DNA from 2 places in the Pseudomonas sp. RP-B7 genome. Region 2 is predicted to be linked to the other one. Evidence: predicted binding sites of a transcription regulator. Region 2 holds the regulator's gene; the other holds the start of a gene.
The links. Region 2 encodes FliA, which starts transcription of late flagellar genes. Its sites were predicted from a motif close to CTAAAGTTTNNNNNNNNNNNGCCGNTAA; they were not measured.
Positions count from the first base shown of each region.

Region 1: the regulator FliA is predicted to act here: its motif matches at 2,304-2,331, upstream of OPU96_RS04350 (methyl-accepting chemotaxis protein).

Region 1 covers NZ_JAPFHC010000003.1:21,069-32,448, forward strand. Annotated here, with positions in the region: partial or broken gene OPU96_RS04330 (alpha/beta hydrolase) at 56-496, shown strand; partial or broken gene OPU96_RS04335 ((R)-mandelonitrile lyase) at 487-588, shown strand; gene OPU96_RS04340 (AraC family transcriptional regulator) at 643-1,512, opposite strand; gene OPU96_RS04345 (hypothetical protein) at 1,616-2,056, opposite strand; gene OPU96_RS04350 (methyl-accepting chemotaxis protein) at 2,382-4,403, shown strand; gene OPU96_RS04355 (AAA family ATPase) at 4,818-7,256, shown strand; gene OPU96_RS04360 (hypothetical protein) at 7,497-7,883, opposite strand; gene OPU96_RS04365 (GNAT family N-acetyltransferase) at 7,959-8,423, opposite strand; gene OPU96_RS04370 (TonB-dependent siderophore receptor) at 8,547-10,700, opposite strand; gene OPU96_RS04375 (autotransporter family protein) at 10,912-11,380, opposite strand, start outside.
Region 2 covers NZ_JAPFHC010000002.1:87,165-98,544, reverse strand. Annotated here, with positions in the region: gene flhA (flagellar biosynthesis protein FlhA) at 1-1,483, shown strand, start outside; gene flhF (flagellar biosynthesis GTPase FlhF) at 1,495-2,811, shown strand; gene fleN (flagellar synthesis regulator FleN) at 2,918-3,751, shown strand; gene fliA (RNA polymerase sigma factor FliA) at 3,748-4,488, shown strand; gene OPU96_RS03210 (chemotaxis response regulator CheY) at 4,657-5,031, shown strand; gene OPU96_RS03205 (protein phosphatase CheZ) at 5,050-5,838, shown strand; gene OPU96_RS03200 (chemotaxis protein CheA) at 5,850-8,087, shown strand; gene OPU96_RS03195 (protein-glutamate methylesterase/protein-glutamine glutaminase) at 8,135-9,265, shown strand; gene OPU96_RS03190 (flagellar motor protein) at 9,265-10,005, shown strand; gene motD (flagellar motor protein MotD) at 10,127-11,014, shown strand; gene OPU96_RS03180 (ParA family protein) at 11,065-11,380, shown strand, end outside.

The DNA.
Region 1 (11,380 bases), on a different contig from region 2:
GGCCTGTAGATAGCCGCCAACGTCTACACCCCGGCGAACTATGACGCGGCTAAGAAATGGCCTGGTACGGCGCAACGGCTACCAGGACTCCCAAGTCGCGACCATCCAGGAGCGCCTGCAACAAGCCTCGGCCGCCCGCGCCCAGGAAGCCGGCGGTGGCGCAGTGGTGTACACCGGCGACGTCAAATTGACCGATGAACAAGTCGCCAAACTGCCGTATGACCTGTATCGCCAAGGCTTTGAGTATTACGGCAAGACCCACGCGCACCCGAATTCAACCTTCAAGTACACCTTGAGCAGTCTGCTGGACCTGATGAGCTTCGACGCCACCGACCAGATCGGGTTGATCGACAAACCGCTGCTAATGATCGCAGGCAGCAAGGCCGACAGCCTTTACATGTCTGAGCAAGCCTTCGCCAAGGCCACCGGTACCCAGGACAAGCAGTTGTTCAAGATCGAGGGTGCCACGCACATCGAGACCTATTGGGCGCCCGCTCGGCGTGGCATACGCATCGGGCGGGGCAGCGTTTGGTGGTGATGTCGGGCGTGGGGTTGACCCAGGAGTGGGGCAAACCTGCGCAGCGCATCCAGCACATTCAGAGGCGTGTGATATGGCTGCCCCTTGGCGAGAGGCAGCGCGCATTACTGCAAAGGCACATAAATATCGGTCTGCCATTGATCCTGCGGTGTCTCGGGGAAAATGCTCAGATACTCGAAGAACAGCGGCTGGTCCCGCAGCTCCTCGCCGCTGGTAGGCAGCCAGTCGCGATAGATCGGATAGATCGATTCGCCGATATGATCCGGCGAGCCCACGTGACGCACCACCACGCAACGCCCGCCAGGGATAACCCGCTCGGTTACGCCGAACTCATTCGCGGCGACGGCCTCGTGAATCTCGCCGCAGATTGCAAACCGGAACTCTTCGGCCGGGGTCGTATCGGGGTTGCCGAACGGAATACCAAAGCTGCGACTGGAGGCCACCGGCGACTGCCCGCTCTGCATGCGCCATTCGATAAATTTACGCACGCTCTCTCCCACGAGCGCGGGCGCTCCGCGATGCTCCAAGGCTGCAACCCGGACTGCGCAAAACTCGACGATTCGTATCTGCATGATGATGTTCCTGGAAAAATGAGGGATGGTGAACACCGCACTCCAGACCTGCCAATTCGGTTGTTTCCTGAAGGCACTCGGCGTCGTACCGAACGCGCGCCTGAACGCCCTGGAAAACGCTTCGGGGCTTTCGAAACCCGCACCGAACGCGGCGTCCAGCACCGAGTAGTCCGCGCCGGAAGACAAGCAATGCGCTGCGCGTCGTAGTCGCATCAGTTGCACATAACGCGAAACAGGCACGCCAACGAACGCGGTGAATTGTCGGTGGAAGTGAAACGCCGAAAAATTCGCGACCTGGCTTAACGTGTTCACCGACAAGTCACCTTCAAGATTGGCGTCGATGTAGGCGAGCACCAGGTCGAAGCGTTTTGTGTAGGCGGCGTTGCTCGGCAAGTCAGGCACTGGATGGAGGCTCCGGAAGATACGGTAGGCAGTAGAGTCGACGAGATCGGCGTGCCCGTGCCTAGCCGTGTTTGCTCAGGTCGCAATTGAATTGACGGATCGCTTATTCGGGAATTCCGCTCACCGTATGCACTACGCGCATTGCACAAGGAGGTCGCGCCCCTTGCGGTTCGACCTGCTCGCATTGCTTCAGCAACGGATAGGCATCGGCAAACTTCATAGCCGCCACCTGTTCGGGGTGCTGCTGCGAAACAAAACAGTGCTCGAACCGGAAGGCGGCATACACCTCGGGCAGCAAGGCCGGGTAGTCGTAAACCTCGTCGACGATACTCTTCAACATCTGGGACATCGGCCCGTTGACCGCAGGGGAAATCCTGGAGAGCAGCTCATCCTTGGCGACGCCCGCTTGCCTGGCCTCAATAGCTTGTTTCGACGCACCGATGGAGGCCTGCATTCCCTGCGGAAACGGACAATCAGACGCCGCCCATGCAGAGGCCGACGCCATGCAACTCAGAACAGTGAAAACAGCGGCCATCCTTGCCATGAATTTTCCTCGGTTGTCGCAAGCGTTGTCGAAATAGGCTGCGGATTTTAACGGATGTTGGTTGATGATGGGGTTCCGTTGAACGGGTTCGTTTTGGGCTGCGTTCTGGCTCTCATGGCGGGCGAGAATCGGCCAAGAGCGGACACCAACAGCGTCTACGAAAGCCGGGGCGATTCACTCTCGGTTGAAAGCAGCCTGTCAATAACGGGGAAACTCCCTAAAACAGCATCCATCCGTCACATCCCAGCTTTAGCCCCGGCCCAACCTGCCGATAACCCTACTATTCGCATGCCTATACCTGCCCACCCTTGATCGAGTCGACCACATGAACCCACTTACCCTTCTAAAAAAAGCCCGGGCCGATCGTCAAGGCACCGCCACGCTCACCAGTACTGCCAACGACCTGGACGCCGCACTCACCGCCTTACGCATCACCCCCACCCTGATCACCGGCTTTATCTCGCCGCATCTGGACATCGACGTAATCGCCGCCAAGCTCAAACGCCGCTTCCCCCAATCCACCATCAGCCTCTGCACCACCTCCGGCGAACTCTGCAATGCGCCCAATTCGTTGTATTGCGCCACCGGCGATCGCTGGGATCGGATCGTGTTGCAGTTGTTCGACGACAGTCTGATCGCCTCGGCCGAGGTGGCGATGGTGCCGTTGGAGTGTGAGGACATTCGCGGTGGCGGTAAGCGGTTGGGAATGCAGGAGCGAATTGCCAAGTTGGTGTCCAATATCAAGCGAGTGCAGGTACGCACGTCGATTGATCATCGCGATACGTTGGCGTATGTGGTGTTCGACGGGTTGTCGGCGTCGGAGTCGTTTTTTATGGAGGCGCTTTATGAGTCGGGGCGGTTTCCGTGTTTGTTTGTAGGGGGATCGGCCGGGGGTAAGTCGGATTTCCAGAAGACGCTGATTCATGACGGTCAGCGCAGCTATCAGAACCATGCACAGATTGTGTTCCTGAAGACGGCGGCGCATGTGCGATTTGGGGTGTTCAAGAGCCAGAACTTTAAACCGGCGGATTTGACCTTCAGTGTGCTGACCGCGTCGGTTGAGGACCGCACGATTGACCAGGTGATCGACAGCAACGGCAATATCAAGAGCATGGTGCAAGCACTGTGTGATGCTTTCAGTTGCGCGCCCCAGGCGCTGGAGTCGAAGCTGGCGGACTATTCGTTTGCGATTCGGGTGGGCAGTGAGTTGTTTGTACGATCCATCGCGCGTATCGATTATGAGCAGCAGATCGTGCAGTTGTTTTGCGACGTGGCGCCGGGCGAGGAATTGGTGATGGTGCGGCGTACGCCGTTGCGTGAGGCGACGCGCCTGGACTATGAGCAGTTCCTGCGCGGCAAGGGTGGCCAGCCGGTGGCGGGGATTTTGAATGACTGCATTTTGCGCCGGCTGAACAACGGCGCCGAGCTGGGCAGCATGGCCGGCATTTTTGGTGATGTACCGTTGGCGGGTTTTTCGACCTTTGGGGAGATTTTGGGCTTGAACCTGAATCAGACGTTGACGGCGATTTTCTTCTTTCGGGTGGCCAAGGGTGCGAGTTTCAGTGATGAGTACGTGGACAATTTCATCGCCCATTACGGCGAGTTCAAGGCATTTTTCCTACGGCGCCAGGTGAAGAAGTTGGCGGGGTTGAACCATGTGGTGGTCAAGCAGATTACCGCGTTCAAGAACAATGACTTCAGCAATACCCTCAATACCCGTGGGCTGGACCGCAATATCCTGCCGGTGTTCGAAGGCTTGGCAGACTTAGGCATGGTGTTGGCCCATGCCGAGCGTCAGCAGGAGGACATCGCCGCGCAGCTCAAGCATTACTCGGGTGAGTTGCACGCGTCGATGGATGAACTGGTGGGTACGATCGACCAGCAGAACGCCGTGTCTGCCCAGGCCGGAACAACGGTGGAAGGGCTTTCCAGCCAGGCGGATGTGGCGGTAGAAGGTGCGCGCACGCTGGCCGGGTCGAGTTTGCGTATCCAGTCGATTGTGCAGGTGATCCAGCAGATCGCCGGGCAGACCAACCTGCTGGCGCTTAACGCCGCCATTGAAGCGGCGCGCGCGGGCGACCTGGGCCGGGGTTTTGCGGTGGTGGCGGATGAAGTGCGCAAACTGGCGGAAATCACCCGTAAGAATGCGGCGGAAATCGGCGTGGATATTGACCTGCTGTCCAGTGAGATCCAGCGCGTTGCCCAACAGATCGAAGACCAATCCACCGGCGTCGGCGCGTTGCGCGAAATGCTCGATGCACTGGAGGCATCGAGCCGCGCGACCGAGGGTACGGCGCAACGCACTAAAACCATTGCGGATACGTTGACCGGGCTCACCCATGCCTAGGCGCAAGCCGAGTCGCCAGGGCTACAACGCTCATTGGCAATAAAGCGTTTTTACACACTGTGGGTCGATTGCAGTCGTTCATGACAGTCTGCAATCGGCCAAAAGCGGACAATGATTGAAAAATAAATCTGAGATGGTTCCCTTTTAGATGATGCGCATGTTGAGGATGCAGAATGGCTAGCTGTTGTCGAGGTGCGTAGGGCGCGCTTGACCACTCCCCAGAGTGCCAAAAAACAGAACAGCTGGGTTCGCGGTGGGAGTTTTCGATTGCTACCGCCTTCACAAGCTGGTGTATTGGTCTACGCTGAGGCGGCAAAAGGCCACTGCCTACTCAGGGTTCTAGGATGACGTGCGCCATATCTAAGGCCGCCCCTTGGCTTGTTCCCTAACGTTTCCTCTCCACGGATGCGAGACATGATTGAATCGATCACCCTTTCCGGCATAGCAACCTACAGCCCTGTAACCCCCGAAACGATTCAAAACCTGAAGGCTGTGAACTACTTCTACGGTGCAAACGGAGCAGGCAAGACGACGATCAGCAGGCTGATAAACAACCCAGCGCTTTCAGCTACCTCCAGGGTCACGTGGGCGAAGGGCGATCCGATTCCGGCAATGGTCTACAACAACGATTTCATCGCTTCGAATTTCACTGACTCGACGCAGTTCAAAGGTGTGTTTACGCTGGGCCAGGCCGAGCAGTCGCAACTTGATCACCTGGAAGAGCTCAAGAAGGAAAGAGACCGCCACGCGCTATTCAAAACCAGAGCGCAAGAAAACCTGAATGGCCCAGACGGTAAGAGCGGGAAGATCGCCGAAAAAAATGCCCTGGAAGAAAAGCTTGTAGGACGGTGTTGGGAACAAAAGCAGAAGCACGATGATGAGTTTCACGGGGCTTTTAAAGGCCTAAGAAATAACCGGGAGGCCTTCAAAAATAGGGTTTTGCAGGAGAGCAAAAGTAACACCTCCCAGTTGGTTGATATCGAAGACCTGCGCAAACGCGCAAGCGTACTTTATGGTGACGCACCATTACCCATGAATGCTGTCTCCGATCTTGACCTGTCTCGCTTGGTCGCGCTTGAGCAAAACACTGTCCTGGGTAAGAAAGTCGTCGGCAAAGAGGATGTCAATATATCTGCGATGATCCAGCACTTGGGAAACAGTGACTGGATTAGACAAGGTATGAAGTACTTGGGCCATACCGACGATGACTGTCCTTTCTGTCAACAGAAATTGCCGCATGAATTCGAAAAAAGCCTTGAGGATTATTTCGACGAAACATTCGAAGCTGAAACTAGAGCTCTTTCGCAGTTTCGGGATACTTATTACGCAATAGCAGATGGTCTGTTAGCCCAGGCTCAAATAATCCTGGCCACGGATTGTTCGCATCTAGATAAAGAGAAACTTGATCTTGAATTGCAGGCCCTGAATGCAATCATGTTGGTGAACAGGCAACGCATCGACCACAAGGTGGCTAGCCCCAGTGTTGCCGTGGAGCTGGCAGGTCTTGCAGAGATTCCACTTAGAGTTTCTGAGCTGATCAATTCAGCTAACCTCAAGGTATCTGAACATAATCGTCTTGTTTCAGGGTTCTCCGTTGAGCAGAATAAGTTAACAGATGCAGTATGGCGGTATCTTCTTGATGTTGAACTTAAAGACACTCTTGCTGATTACACTAAAGATGTGGGTCGTGTCGGCAAAGCAATTGATGGCATCACTGCAAGCGTGGATAAAGCGACGGTAGATATATCCACAGCTGACGCAGAAATTGCAAAGATTGAAACTTTGCTGACAAGTGTGAAACCTACTGTCATTGCGATCAATAAAATCCTGAAAGACTTTGGGTTTCGGAGCTTCTCCCTAGATCCTGCGTGTGCCGATAATTCATATCGCCTGATCAGAAGCGATGGAACTGATGCTAAAGCAACGCTCAGCGAAGGCGAAAAGACCTTCGTTACTTTCCTGTACTTCTATCACTTGCTTAGGGGAAGTATCTCGACCTCAGGTATCAGTACTGATCGAATAGTCGTCATTGATGACCCGGTTTCAAGCCTGGATAGCGATGTGCTGTTCATCGTGAGCAGTTTGATCAAAAAGCTCTTTCACGAGGTTCGCCAGAAGGGCAATAACCTAAAACAGATCTTTATCCTGACCCATAACGTCCACTTTCATAAAGAAATTACCTTTAATCCCCAGAGGACTGGAGATGCTTCTATTAAGGATGAGACGTTTTGGGTAGTACGCAAGCCCGATCATTTCTCGAAGATTGAGTGCTTTGAGAATAATCCCATTAAGACGTCCTACCAGTTGCTGTGGGCAGAGTTGACGAAAAAACCATTGCCGGCGCTTACCATTCAAAATACCATGCGTAGGATCTTGGAGAATTACTTCAAGATTCTAGGAAACATAGATACGCATGTCATCATCGACAAGTTCGAAGGGCAAGAGAAGGTTCAATGTCAATCATTAATTAGCTGGGTGAACGACGGATCCCACTATTCGCCAGATGATCTCTACGTGGCAATAAGCGATGGTATGGCACACAGCTATATGAAGATCTTCTTCAAGGTCTTTAAGGCTATGGAACATATGCCTCATTATAAAATGATGATGGGCCGAGACTTTGTCGATTTAGATCCTGTAGAGGATGAACCAGAAGATGAGGCGTTGTTCGGAAATGTTGGCGGCACTGCAGTTGGGGAGGATGCACTTATCGTTGTTTCAGGGGAGTCTGGTGACGTAGGCGCTGTCGAGCCATTGCGCACTGCTGCGTCCTTGGTAATCCCCATTGTAGCGCAGTCTCCTAAGCCATTCTCAGCTGGGGCCGATGGTTCGGGTACTGATATCCCATTCTGAGTCGCTTGATCATGAGCCGGCGTGCTTGGTGGTACGCCGGTTCAAGAGCTTCTGCCTCGGTGCGATAATCGCCATATCTATATGAATTGTCCCGGGCTCTGTAGGGGCCTCCAAATCTCAAAATAGAGCCTTGGTGAACGTCTGCTTCTGGCCGAAATCCGCCCCTCAACACCGCAGCGTTTTCGTCCGGAAAAAAACGCCATTCATAAATGTCTGAAAGAGGGCGCGCAGGCACCCACCTCAAGGACGATACAACCCTGTCGCATTCCGCCAGTACAAGGTTTGCTCGAACTGAAAGCTAATGAGAAAGAGCGCCGAACACGACTGGAATATGGATTGAGCGAGTTTATCCAAATCTTCCATTGCCGATTCCCCCTCTGGTTCGGGCCCTTTGATTCTAATGGTGCAACGCACAGCGACAGGGAAGTCGATCCCCATTTTATGCTCGGCATAAATCGTTGGGTCATCGCGTACGCCATGGGTGCTCAATTTGAGTCCCGAGGTAAATTCAGCGTACAGCCCATTTGCTGTGACCTCGATTTCCAGAGCACCAGCCTGCGCAAGTGCTTTGCTCAGCGTCGAAATGGTGAGCGTACTGTCAGCTTCCAGGCACAGATCAAGACTCATGAATCGTTCCTCTTCCTTGGCAACACAAAGCGGTGGCCGGTCAACATGCAAATGTCCTTGTGCGCTCGCACCCAACTAGCCCGCTGGCGCATGCAGACGAACGTAGTAATTGTCGAACTCGCCGCTTTCGACGAACTGGAAACCGTGGCGGGTGTAAAAACGATTCGAGGCACTCTGTTTCAGCGCGCCGACTTTAATTGGTAGTGCAACGGCATCCGCTTCGTTGAATAGCTGGGCCAGTACCGCAGAGCCGATGCCCGACCCTTGTGCGTTGGGTCGCACATACAAGTGGTCGAGCAACCATTCGCTCGGACGCTGTCGGACCACTACAAAGCCGACCTTTTCTCCCGACACTTCGATATAGCGCGTGTCGCGGGCTTCAAAACTGCCAACAAACCGCTCGCGGGCACGCACCGGATCGAAGCGTCCGACCTGCTCCAGGCTGTCGCGCATGGCTTCAATTCGAATGGCAACGAGATCGTCCAGGTCGCTGTGTTGTGCAGGGACTAACAGGGCAGGGGGATTGGGGGTGATAGGCATAGTTGCACGCGAGGTTCCATCCTGGGGTGGCCAGTATAGGGGCTATTCAGAAACGCGTGCGTTGGGACTGCAATGGCTCCAACGCATGCGTTTCCGGGCGGGTAGCCGTAGGTCGGAGCGCGGTCAGAAGGTGTATTTGGCGGTGACGCCGAAGCTGCGCGGGTTGCCGTAGGTGTCGGTGGAACCCCAGGTCGGACTGGTGGCAATGGCCGAATAGTAGGTGCGGTCGAAGATGTTGTTCACGTTCAGTTGCAGGTCCAGGTGCTTGTTGAGCTGGTAAGCGGCCATCACGTCGGCCACGGCGTAGCTGCCTTGTTCCAGGCGATAGGTGCTGCCGTTTGCGAGGGCGACATCGTTGTACATGCGGCTCTGCCAGTAGAGGTTGCCGCCGACCCGCAGTTTTTCCAGGGGGCCCTGGAAGCGGTACGAGGTGGTCAGCTTGAACAGGCGTTCCGGGGTATCGGTGTCGAAGCGCTGGTTTTTGTTGCTGGCGCTGTCTTTGACGTAGTGCGCACGGGTGTAGGTAAAGCCGCCGCCGACTTGCCAGTTTTCGGTGAGGGCGCCTTGCAGTTCCAGGTCGATACCTTGGCTGCGCACCAGGCCGGAGGCTTCGGAGCAGCTCTGTTGCGGGCAGCCTGCCTGGGTCGCAGGATCGGTCGCACGGTTTTTCTGGTCGATCTGGAACACCGCCAGGCTGGCGTTCAGCGCACCGTTGAAGTACTCGCCCTTGATGCCCATCTCGTAGTTTTCACCAACGATGGGTTCCAGCACCTTACCGGAAAAATCCTTGTTGCTTTGCGGGGTGAAGATGTCGGTGTAGCTGGCGTAGACCGAGTGGTGGTCGTCGAGGTCGTAGATCACACCGGCATAGCGCGTGAGGTTGCGGGTGACCTTGTAGTCGCCGTCGCCCTGGCGGTCGTCGTAGTCATACCAGTCGACGCGCGCGCCGAGGATCACCTTGAGTGGGTCGGCAAGGTTGAGGCGGGTGGTCAGGTAGACGCCGTCCTGGGTGGTGATGGCGTGGGTCTTGCCGTCGCGTACGAAGTCGGGCTTGGCGCCATTGAGCGGGTAGTTGGTGTCATACGGGCTGTATTCCTTGGAAGTGGCGTCGTAGATGCGCTTGCTGGTGCCGACCACCACTTCGTGAGTGCGGCCGAACGCTTCGACCGGGCCGCTGGCGAAGGTGTCGAAAGCGTATTGCTGGTCGTCCTGGTGCGATTGGTAGACGGTGCGCGCCAGGGTGGTCTGGTAGCGCGACTGATAGCTGCCGCTGAACACACCGTCGAGTTGCGAGGCGGAGCCGGCGACCTTGAGTTTCCAGCCGTTTTCGAAGCGCTGTTCGACGTCGCCGAATACGGTGTCGATGGTCAGTTTCTTGTTTTCCCAATCGGTGCCGGGGTTGGTGGAGCGGGGCAGGTTCAGGTGATGGCCGTCGGTACCGATGGGCAGGCCGCCCCAGAAGAGGTTGGTCTGGTCTTCCTGGCGCGACAGGCCGAGGGTCAGGGTGGTGTCTTCGCTCAGGTCGGCTTCGGTGATGCCGTAGAACAGACCGTGGTTGCTCTCTTCACCGTCGCGGAAGCTGTTGGCGTCGCGGTACGAACCGACCATACGCCCGCGCAAGGTGCCGCTGTCGTTCAGCGGGCCGGAGGCATCGAGTTCACCGCGATAATCATCCCAGCTGCCGGCGGCCCCGGTGATCGACACTTGCGGCGTGGCGGTGGGGCGCTTGCGCACGAAGTTGATCGCCGCCGACGGGTTGCCAGCGCCGGTGACCAGGCCGGTGGCGCCGCGAATCACTTCCACGCGGTCAAACATTGCCAGGTTGGGCTGCACACTGTTGCTGTAGCCGGAGTAGGCGCTGGGCAGGCCGTCGAACATCATGTTGTCGATGTCGAAGCCGCGCGAGCTGTAGGTCTGGCGGCCCGGGCCGCTGGCCTGGCTGAGGAACAGGCCGGGGGTGTTCTTGACCACGTCGTTGACGCTGGTCATGGCTTGGTCGTCCATGCGTTGGCGGGTAATGACGGTGCTGGCTTGCGGGGTTTCACGCGGGGTGAGCTTCAGCTTGGTGGCTGTGGCCATTTCGCCGGTGGTGTAGGACTGGGTGCCTTCGGTAGTTTCACCCAGTTGTTGCCCGGAGATTTCGGTGGCGCCGAGTTCCAGCGGTGCTGCGTGGGTGTCAGCGGCGGCCGCGAACGCGGCTTGAGGGCTGGCGATACAAATGGCCAGGGTCAGCAGGCAGGGTGAAAAACGGCCGCTGACGGAGGGTTGTATGGACATGCAGGTTGCTCTCCCCAAAATGCCGTCCCTGGCAAATAATAAAACGGTTGATAATTATTCGCATTAGGTTGGCAGCTTACGTCCTGTAATAAAAGCCTTAGCAGAGAGATAGTTAATAAAATTTTCACATTTGGCGGGGCACTGCGAACGTGCATTTCAAGCGGGGGGTATCGCAGCGGCGCACGTATCCGCTGCGATACAACACAGCACCTCAGAACGCCATTCTCAGTCCCAGCGTACCTTGCCGACCGTTGAAGGCATTGCTGTCCAGGTTGCGGTTGAAGCCCACTTCGCTGTACAGGCTGATGCCCGGCGCCACCGTGAGGTCGGCGCCGAGGCTGACGCCCATCGTAGTGGATTTCTGTTCGGTATCGATGTCGGTGACATCGGCAAAGGTCACCGTGTTTTTACCTCCACGGGTGTGCCAGATGTTGGCACGGGCATAGGGTTGCAATGGCATGCCACTGACCTGGTAATCACCGCGCAGACGTGCGCCGAGGCGGCTGGTGACGGTGGTGTCGGCTTTATACGCAACGTCGGAGATACCGTCGTTTTGGCTGTCCAGTTTGGTCTTGCCGATGATCAGTTGGGCCTGGGGTTCGACGACCCAGTTGGCTACCACCGGGAAAGACCAACCCACTTCCGCCGAAGCAGACACGTTATGCCCACGGGTTTTCATC
Region 2 (11,380 bases):
GTTCATCAACCTGATCGGTGGCATGGCCGTCGGTATCTTCCAGCACGGCATGACCTTCGGCGATGCGGGCAAGGTGTACGCCTTGCTGACCATCGGTGACGGTTTAGTGGCGCAATTGCCATCACTGTTGTTATCCACAGCTGCCGCGATCATGGTGACCCGTGCCTCGGGCTCCGAAGACATGGGCAAGCAGATCAGCCGGCAGATGTTTGCCTCGCCCAAGGCCCTGGCCGTGGCGGCGGGCATCATGGCGATCATGGGCATCGTGCCGGGCATGCCCCACGTATCGTTCCTGAGCATGGCGGCCCTGGCAGGCGGCGCGGCGTACCTGTTCTGGAGAAAGCAAAACGCGGTCAAGGTCCAGGCCCTGCAAGAGGTGGCGCGCCAGCAGGAACTGCTGCCGTCCCCGGCCCGCGCCTCGGAAACCAAGGAGTTGGGCTGGGACGACGTGACCCCGATCGACATGATCGGCCTGGAAGTCGGCTACCGCCTGATCCCGCTGGTGGACCGCAACCAGGGCGGCCAGCTGCTGGCGCGGATCAAGGGCGTGCGCAAGAAATTGTCCCAGGACCTGGGCTTCCTGATGCCCACCGTGCACATCCGCGACAACCTCGACCTGGCCCCCAGTGCCTACCGCCTGACCCTGATGGGCGTGATCCTCGCCGAAGCCGAGATCTACCCGGACCGCGAGTTGGCGATCAACCCCGGCCAGGTATTCGGCAGCCTCAACGGCATTACCGCCAAAGATCCGGCTTTTGGCCTGGAAGCGGTGTGGATCGAAATCAGCCAACGCAGCCAGGCGCAGTCCCTGGGCTACACCGTGGTTGACGCCAGCACCGTGGTCGCCACCCACCTCAACCAGATCCTGTACAAGCACTCCCACGAGCTGATCGGCCACGAGGAAGTCCAGCAATTGATGGGTTTGCTGGCCAAGGCTTCGCCAAAACTCGCAGAAGAGCTGGTGCCAGGCGTGCTGTCGCTGTCGCAGTTGCTCAAGGTGTTGCAGGCGCTGCTGGCCGAACAGGTGCCGGTGCGCGACATTCGCAGCATCGCCGAGGCCGTCGCCAACAATGCCGCCAAGAGTCAAGATACCGCCGCGCTGGTGGCGGCGGTGCGTGTCGGATTGTCTCGCGCCATCGTGCAAAGCATTGTAGGGACTGAGTCTGAGCTGCCTGTGATCACCTTGGAGCCAAGGTTGGAACAAATATTGCTCAATAGTATTCAGAAGGCAGGACAAGGCCAGGAAGAGGGCGTTCTGCTGGAGCCAAGCATGGCTGAAAAACTGCAGCGTTCGTTGATCGACGCCGCACAACGCCAGGAAATGCAGGGCCATCCGGTGATTCTGCTGGTGGCCGGCCCCGTCCGGGCGATGTTGTCGCGGTTTGGGCGCCTGGCAGTTCCGAATTTGCACGTTTTGGCTTATCAGGAAATTCCTGACAACAAGCAAGTGACTATCGTCGCGACAGTAGGGCCCAACGGCTGAGGTAGTGGGTTATGCAAGTGAAGCGTTTTTTCGCCGCCGATATGCGTCAGGCCATGAAACTGGTGCGTGATGAGCTGGGCGCCGATGCCGCGATTATCGGTAACCGTCGTATTGCCGGCGGTGTCGAGCTGACGGCTGCCCTGGATTACACGCCTTCGGCGCTGGCGCCGCGTGTGCCGAACATGGAACTCGAAGACGAGCTGCGCAAGACCGCCTCGCGCATTGTGTCGGCCCAGGCCGAACTGAGCATGCGCGGCGACAGCGATGCCACCACCAATCGCCAGTTGTTCGCCGGCCTGCCGCTGACCGCTGCGGAGCCCTTGGTTGAGCCCACCTTCACCGAACCACCGCGTCCTGCAGCGCCGCCACCGGCGGGCGCAGTCGACCAGCGTGTGTTCGACTCGATGCGCTTTGAACTCAATGGCCTGCGTGAGCTGCTGGAAGTGCAGCTGGGCTCCCTGGCGTGGACACAGTTGCAAGGCAGCAAGCCGGCCCAGGCCAACCTGTGGCGCCGCCTGCAACGCATTGGCCTGTCCGGCCCGTTGTCCCGCGACCTGCTGGCACTGACCACCGAAATCGAGGAGCCTCGCCAAGCCTGGCGCATGCTGTTGGCGCACCTGGCGCGGATGATCGTCACCCCGGAAATCGAGCCCCTGGAAGAGGGCGGTGTGATCGCCATGGTCGGCCCTGCCGGCATGGGCAAGACCACCACGCTGGCCAAGCTGGCCGCGCGTTATGTGCTCAAGTACGGCGCGCACAACATCGCGCTGGTGAGCATGGACAGCTACCGCATCGGCGCCCAGGAGCAGCTCAAGACCCTGGGCCGTATCCTCAATGTGTCGGTAACCCACGTCGACCCGGGCCAGTCCCTGGCCAACGCCCTCGATCCGCTGCTGCGCAAGCGCGTGGTGCTGATCGACACCGCCGGCCTGCAGGCCAGCGATCCGGCGCTGCGCATGCAACTGGAAAGCCTGGCCGGGCGTGGCATCAAGTCGAAAAATTACCTGGTGCTTGCAACCACCAGCCAGAAACAGGTTCTTACCGCTGCATACCACAGCTACAAACGTTGCGGCCTGGCCGGCTGCATCCTGACTAAACTGGATGAGACGGCGAGCCTGGGCGAAGTATTGAGCCTGGCGATCAGCCATGAATTACCGGTCGCCTACCTGACCGACGGGCCGCGGATCCCGGATGATTTGCATCTGCCGCGCCGTCATCAGTTGGTCAGCCGCGCTGTCAGCGTGCAAATGCAAGAAGAGCCTAGCGAGGAAGCGATGGCCGATATGTTCGCCGACCTCTACCACAACCCGGCAAAGCGGGTGGGTTGAGGGCAGGGCGAACACCGTGAAATGTATCTACATCGTTGGTCTGCAAGCGATTCACGCGGCCAAGCCATGTAGCCTGCGTCTAAGCAAGACAAGGTAAAGAAATAAAATGGGCAGCATGCATCCCGTACAGGTGATCGCGGTGACCGGCGGCAAAGGTGGCGTCGGGAAAACTAACGTGTCAGTGAATTTGTCCCTGGCCCTGGCAGAGCTTGGCCGTCGGGTCATGTTGCTGGATGCTGACCTGGGTCTGGCGAACGTCGACGTTCTGCTGGGGCTGACGCCCAAACACACCCTCGCCGATGTGATCGAGGGCCGCTGCGAGCTGCGTGATGTGCTGCTCCAGGGCCCTGGCGGGATCCGCATCGTACCGGCTGCCTCCGGCACCCAGAGCATGGTGCACCTGAGCCCGGCGCAGCATGCCGGCCTGATCCAGGCGTTCAGCGACATTGGCGACAACCTCGACGTGCTGGTGATCGACACCGCCGCCGGGATCGGCGAGTCGGTGGTCAGCTTCGTGCGCGCCGCGCAGGAAGTCTTGCTGGTGGTCTGCGATGAACCCACCTCGATCACCGATGCCTACGCCCTGATCAAATTGCTTAACCGTGACTACGGCATGAACCGCTTCCGCGTCCTGGCCAACATGGCCCAGAGCCCGCAGGAAGGGCGCAACCTGTTCGCCAAGTTGACCAAGGTCACGGATCGCTTTCTTGATGTCGCCTTACAATACGTAGGCGCAGTTCCCTATGACGAGTGCGTGCGCAAGGCCGTGCAAAAGCAGCGTGCGGTCTATGAAGCGTTCCCTCGTTCGAAGTGCGCACTGGCGTTCAAGGCTATTGCTCAGAAGGTCGATACTTGGCCATTGCCCGCCAATCCCCGGGGGCATCTGGAGTTTTTCGTCGAGCGATTGGTGCATCAGACGAGCGCGGGACCTGTGCTATGACATCCAGCGGCTACAACCTTTACAAGAAGTCGGCACGTGACAGCCAGGGCGAATTGATCGAGCGCTATGCGCCGCTGGTCAAGCGCATCGCCTATCACCTGCTGGCGCGCCTGCCGGCGAGTGTGCAGGTCGAAGACTTGATCCAGGCCGGCATGATCGGCCTGCTTGAAGTGTCGACCAAATACGATGCGAGCAAGGGTGCCAGTTTCGAGACGTACGCGGGCATCCGTATCCGTGGCGCGATGCTCGATGAGGTGCGTAAAGGTGATTGGGCGCCGCGGTCGGTACACCGCAATACGCGCATGGTCAGTGACGCAATTCGTGCAATTGAAGCAAAAACCGGTCGCGACGCTAAAGATCACGAAGTTGCGGCCGAACTCCAATTGAGTCTCGACGATTATTACGGGATTTTGAACGATACCTTGGGCAGCCGCCTGTTCAGCTTCGACGACCTGCTACAGGACGGCGAACACGAAGGGCTGCACGAGGACGGCGCGAGTGCACATCTTGAGCCGTCGCGCGACCTGGAGGATGAACGCTTCCAGGGCGCGTTGGCGGACGCGATTGCCAATTTGCCGGAGCGTGAGCGACTGGTGTTGGCGCTGTACTACGACGAAGAGCTGAACCTCAAGGAAATCGGTGAGGTCCTGGGGGTCAGCGAATCGCGTGTCAGCCAGCTGCATAGCCAGTGCGCAGCCCGCTTGCGGGGGCGGTTGGGAGAGTGGCGCGCGCGCTGACAGGCAGTGTGGGGACACTGCAGACGAGACCGTGAAGGCGTGACGCTTTTGCGGTTTTGCGCCGTGGTGCCCTGGGCAGTCCTTTTTGTGTAACGCCTGTTGATTGAAATGGCGCGTCCAGGTGCTGGGCGCGTTTAAGACTGCTTGGAGGTCGAATTGGACAAGAACATGAAAATCCTCATCGTTGATGACTTCTCAACGATGCGGCGGATCATTAAAAACCTGTTGCGTGACCTTGGGTTCACAAACACGGTCGAGGCGGATGACGGCCTTACGGCGATTCCGATCCTCAACAGCGGGAGCATCGACTTTCTGGTAACCGACTGGAACATGCCGGGCATGACCGGTATCGACCTGCTGCGTCACGTGCGTGCCGACGAAAAGCTGCGCGGCCTGCCCGTGTTGATGGTGACCGCCGAAGCCAAGCGTGAACAGATCATCGAAGCCGCCCAAGCCGGGGTAAACGGTTACGTGGTCAAACCTTTCACTGCATTGGCCTTGAAAGAGAAGATCGAAAAAATCTTCGAACGCATCCACGGCTAATGCCATCGCGGGGGAGCTATGGAGCATAAAGAAACATCACAGGGAGACTTCGAGTCGACCCTGAAAAAGCATGCTCACCAGTTGGTCGACTGCCTTGAGAGAGGCCAGTTCGGCGACGCGGTGCAGTTGATCCATGAGCTCAACCAGACCCGTGACCGCGGCCTGTACCAGGAAGTGGGCAAGCTCACGCGTGAGCTGCATAGTGCGATCGTCAATTTCCAGATCGACCCGCACATGCCCCAGGCCGAAGAGATCTCGCAGATCACCGATGCCACCGAGCGCCTGTCCTATGTGGTCAGGCTGACTGAGGCAGCGGCCAACCGCACCATGGACCTGGTGGAAAACGCCACGCCTCTGGTCAATGGCATGGCCACCGAAGCCCAGGCCTTGAGCCACGACTGGGGTCGCTTCATGCGCCGCGAAGTCGGGGCCGAAGAGTTTCGTGAGTTGGCACGTCGGGTCGAAGGTTTCCTGTCACGCAGTGAGCAGGAAAACCGCATGGTTTCCAGCAACCTCAATGACATTCTGCTGGCCCAGGATTACCAGGACCTCACCGGTCAGGTGATCAAGCGTGTGACCCAATTGGTCACCGAAGTGGAAAGCAATTTGCTCAAATTGGTGCTCATGGCAGGCCAGGTTGACCGTTTTGCCGGCATCGAACATGACCGCGAAGCGATCCTCTCGGAAAAAGATCCACAAAAACATCTCGCCAAGGGTGAAGGTCCGCAGATTCATGCCGATAAACGTGAAGACGTTGTATCGGGTCAAGATGATGTCGATGACCTGTTATCCAGTTTAGGCTTCTAAGGAGCACCCACATGAGCTTCGGCGCCGATGAAGAGATCCTTCAGGATTTCCTTGTAGAGGCCGGCGAAATTTTAGAGCAGTTGTCCGAGCAACTGGTCGAGCTGGAAAGCCGACCGGATGATGCGAACCTGCTCAATGCAATTTTTCGCGGTTTTCATACTGTAAAAGGGGGCGCCGGCTTCCTCCAGCTCCATGAGCTGGTGGAGTGCTGCCACATCGCCGAGAACGTGTTCGACATCCTGCGCAAGGGTGAGCGGCACGTCGACTCGGAGTTGATGGACGTGATTCTCGAAGCACTGGATGCGGTCAACGGCATGTTCAGCCAAGTGCGTGAACGTGCCCCGATCACCGCAGCTACGCCGGAACTGCTGGCCGCCCTGGCGCGCTATGCCGAGCCTGCCGACATGTCGGCGGCACCGGTGGCTGAAGCTGTGCCGGAACCTGTGGCAGAGCCCGAAGCGGACGTGACCGACAGCGAGTTCGAGCAACTGCTCAACTCCCTCAGCGCGGTCAAGGCCGAGGCTGAAGCTCCGGCAGCGCCCGTTGCGGCGCCGACGGGTGAAGACATTACCGACGCTGAATTCGAATCGCTGCTCGACCAGCTGCACGGCAAAGGCCAGTTCGCCGCCGACGCGGTGGCACCTGCCGCGCCGACCGAAACGCCTGCCGAAACGCCAGCCGCCTCGACCAGCACCGACATCACCGACGACGAATTTGAAGCGTTGCTCGACCAGCTGCATGGCAAGGGCACGTTTGCGGCCGACGCCTTGCCCGCCGTCGCAGCCACCGCGCCAACCGCGGCGGCTGCCACGCCTGCTGCCCCTGCCGCACCTGCCGGCGACGGACTGATCTCCGATCACGAGTTCGAGTCGTTGCTGGACGAACTGCACGGCAAAGGCAAGTTCACCGAAGTGGGTGCGACGGCCAAGGTCGCCACGCCAGCGCCAGCAGCGGCGGCGAAAGCTGCGACTCCGGCAGCCGCCAAACCGGCTCCCGCGCCTGCTGCGGCGCCCGCCGCCGCCGCCCCTGCACGTGCCGCGGCACCTGCACCGGCTGGCGCTGAAAAACCTGCCAGTGAAGCCGAAACCACCGTGCGGGTTGATACCGCACGCCTGGACGACATCATGAACATGGTCGGCGAACTGGTGCTGGTGCGTAACCGCCTGGTGCGTCTGGGCCTGAACAGCGGCGACGAGGCCATGCAGAAGGCCGTGTCGAACCTCGACGTGGTCACCGCCGACCTGCAAACCGCCGTGATGAAAACGCGGATGCAGCCGATCAAGAAAGTCTTCGGCCGCTTCCCGCGCCTGGTTCGCGACCTCGCGCGCCAGCTCAAGAAAGAAATCAACCTGGAACTGGTGGGTGAAGAAACCGACCTCGACAAAAACCTTGTCGAGGCCCTGGCCGACCCGCTGGTCCACTTGGTGCGCAACGCCGTCGACCACGGCGTGGAAACCCCGGAAGAACGCGAAGCCTCGGGCAAGTCCCGTGGCGGCAAGGTGATCCTGGCGGCCGAGCAAGAAGGCGACCATATCCTGCTGTCGATTACCGATGACGGCAAAGGCATGGACCCGACCATCCTGCGCAATATCGCGGTCAAGCGTGGCGTGATGGACAAGGACGCCGCCGACCGCCTGACCGACACCGAGTGCTACAACCTGATCTTCGCCCCGGGCTTCTCGACCAAGACCGAGATCTCCGACGTGTCCGGCCGTGGCGTCGGCATGGACGTGGTGAAGACCAAGATCAGCCAGCTCAACGGCTCGATCAATATCTACTCGACCAAGGGCCAGGGCTCGAAGATCGTGATCAAGGTGCCGTTGACCTTGGCGATCATGCCGACGCTGATGGTGATGCTGGGCAACCAGGCGTTCGCCTTCCCGCTGGTCAACGTCAACGAGATCTTCCACCTCGACCTGTCGCGCACCAACGTGGTCGACGGCCAGGAAGTGGTAATCGTGCGTGACAAGGCGTTGCCACTGTTCTACCTCAAGCGCTGGCTGGTGGCTTCGGCTGCCCATGAAGAGCAGCGCGAAGGCCATGTGGTGATTCTTTCCGTGGGCACCCAGCGTATCGGCTTTGTCGTCGATCAACTGGTTGGCCAGGAAGAAGTGGTGATCAAGCCTTTGGGCAAAATGCTGCAGGGAACCCCGGGCATGTCGGGTGCGACCATCACCGGTGACGGTCGGATCGCGCTGATTCTCGATGTTCCGAGCATGCTCAAGCGTTACGCCGCTCGGCGTATTTGATTCTGGTGGGGTAGGGCGGTTCGCCCGCCCCGCCTAACGGAGTGTTTATGGCAGTCAAGGTCCTGGTGGTGGACGATTCGGGTTTCTTCCGCCGCCGCGTCTCGGAAATTCTTTCCGCCGATCCAAGTATCCAGGTGGTCGGCACGGCCACCAACGGCAAAGAGGCGATTGATCAAGCCATTGCGTTGAAGCCGGACGTGATCACCATGGACTACGAGATGCCGATGATGGATGGCATCACGGCAGTTCGACACATCATGCAACGCTGCCCGACCCCGGTATTGATGTTCTCCTCGCTGACGCACGAAGGCGCCCGGGTAACCCTCGATGCGCTGGACGCTGGTGCGGTGGACTTCCTGCCGAAGAATTTCGAAGACATCTCGCGCAACCCCGAGAAGGTCAAGCAACTGCTGTGCGAGAAAGTCCACAGTATTTCCCGCAGCAACCGTCGCAGCCTGTTCAGCGCACCGGCCCCCGCGCCTGCGCCGACACCGGCGGCTGCCGCATCGGCGAGCACGTTCGGTCGCCCGGCACCCGCTCCGGTTGCCCGGCCTGCGGTGGCGGCACCGACGCGTGCTGCGGCCGCCACGGCGTACTCGCCAGCGCCGAAACGCAAAGCCTACAAGTTGGTCGCTATCGGCACCTCCACCGGCGGCCCGGTGGCCTTGCAACGCGTGTTGACGCAGTTGCCGGCCAACTTCCCGGCGCCGATCGTGTTGATCCAACATATGCCAGCGGCCTTCACCAAGGCGTTCGCCGAACGCTTGGACAAGCTGTGCCGCATCAGCGTCAAGGAAGCCGAGGATGGCGACATCCTGCGTCCTGGCCTGGCGCTGCTGGCGCCCGGTGGCAAGCAGATGATGGTGGACGGGCGCGGTGCAATCAAAATCCTGCCGGGCGACGAGCGCCTGAACTACAAACCCTGTGTGGACATCACCTTCGGTTCGGCTGCCAAGTCCTACGGCGACAAAGTTCTGGCGGTGGTCCTCACCGGCATGGGCGCCGACGGCCGTGAAGGCGCGCGCCTGCTCAAGCAGGGCGGCAGCGCGATCTGGGCGCAGGACGAAGCCAGCTGCGTGATCTATGGCATGCCCATGGCCATCGTCAAGGCTGAACTGGCCGACGCCGTGTACAGCCTGGACGACATCGGCAAGCATCTGGTGGAGGCCTGCCTCTAATGGATGTGTTGAGCCTGATCGGCATCACCATGGCGTTTGTCGCAATCATCGGCGGCAACTACCTCGAAGGCGGCCACCTCGGCGCCCTCGCCAACGGTCCGGCTGCGTTGATCGTGATTGGCGGCACCGTGGGCGCCGCGTTGTTGCAGTCGCCGTTGAGCTCCTTCAAGCGCGCCATGCAGATCTTGGTGTGGATCATTTTTCCGCCGCGCGTCGACCTGGCCGGCGGCATCGACCGCGTGGTCAACTGGAGCCTCACCGCCCGCAAGGAAGGCCTGCTGGGCCTGGAAGGCGTGGCCGATGCCGAGCCCGACAGCTACGCGCGCAAAGGCCTGCAATTGCTGGTGGACGGCGCCGAACCGGAAGCGATCCGCAGCATCCTGGAGGTGGATTTCTACACCCAGGAGAGCCGTGACATCAATGCCGCCAAAGTCTTTGAAAGCATGGGCGGCTACGCGCCGACCATCGGCATCATTGGTGCGGTGATGGGCCTGATCCACGTGATGGGCAACCTCGCCGATCCGTCGCAACTGGGCAGCGGGATTGCCGTGGCGTTCGTCGCCACCATCTACGGCGTGGCCAGCGCCAACCTGGTGTTGCTGCCGGTGGCGAGCAAGCTCAAGTCCATTGCCCAGCGCCAGTCGCGTTATCGCGAGATGTTGCTCGAAGGCATCCTGTCGATTGCCGAGGGGGAAAACCCACGCTCCATCGAATTGAAGCTCCAGGGCTTCATGGACTGATGGCGATGGTTATCGATCTGTGGCGCACTGGCCTTTGGTGGCGAGCGAGCAAGCTCGCCCGTCACCACCACAACACGCTCGCCAGCCACAGGGAATTGTGTGTTCAGAGAGGTAACTGCCAGTGAGCCGTCGCCGTCGCGAGCCTGAAGAACACGTCAACCACGAACGTTGGCTGGTGTCCTACGCGGACTTCATCACCTTGTTGTTCGCGTTTTTCGTGGTGATGTACTCCATCTCGTCGATCAACGAAGGCAAGTACAAAGTCATTTCCCAGGCGCTGATCGGGGTGTTCAACGACACCGATCGCGCCCTCAAGCCGATTCCCATTGGCGAAGAGCGGCCCAGGACCGTGACCCCGGCCAAGCCGCTGGTCAACGACAGCGACGAAACCGCCGCCGGCGTCGGTGGCACCAGTGATCCACTCAAGAGCATCGCCGACGACATCAGCGCCGCCTTTGGCGACCTGATCAGTTCCAACCAGATGACCGTGCGCGGCAATGAGTTGTGGGTCGAGATCGAACTCAATTCCAGCCTGCTGTTCGCCAGTGCCGATGCGCTGCCCAGCGACCAGGCGTTCACCATCATCGACAAGGTTGCGGCGATCCTCAAACCGTTCGAGAACCCGATCCACGTCGAGGGCTTTACCGATAATTTCCCGATCAGCACCGCGCAGTACCCGACCAACTGGGAGCTGTCCTCGGCGCGGGCGTCGAGCATCGTGCGCATGCTCGCGATGCAGGGTGTGAACCCCGGACGCCTGGCGTCGGTGGGGTATGGTGAGTTCCAGCCAGTGGCGAATAACGCCACGGTAGAAGGCCGCGCCAAGAACCGCCGGGTAGTGCTGGTGGTATCCCGCAACCTGGATGTGCGCCGCAGCCTGACCGGCACCGGCACCGCCAATGCAACACCGGATGCGGCCTTGAAGCGGGCTGGCACACAAACTGCACCGGCTCCTGCAAAGCCGCCGGTGCGTCAGAGCTCCGTCAATTCTCCGTCACCGGCTCAATAACCTATGCAATGTCTCGGTCGCGCCTGTGCCCACCGGGAGGAACCAACCGAATGAGAGTCTGGGCAGTTGCCAATCAAAAAGGTGGAGTCGGCAAGACCACCACCTCCATCGCCTTAGCCGGCTTGCTGGCCGAGGCGGGCAAGCGTGTGGTCGTGGTCGACCTCGACCCCCACGGCTCGATGACCAGCTACTTCGGCTACGACCCGGATGCGCTGGAACACAGCTGCTACGACCTGTTCCTGCACAAAGGCAGTGTGCCGGCCGACCTGCCGGGGCAACTGCTGCTGCCCACCAGCAACGACAGCATTTCCCTGTTGCCGTCGAGCACCGCGCTGGCCACCCTCGAGCGCCAGTCGCCGGGGCAGA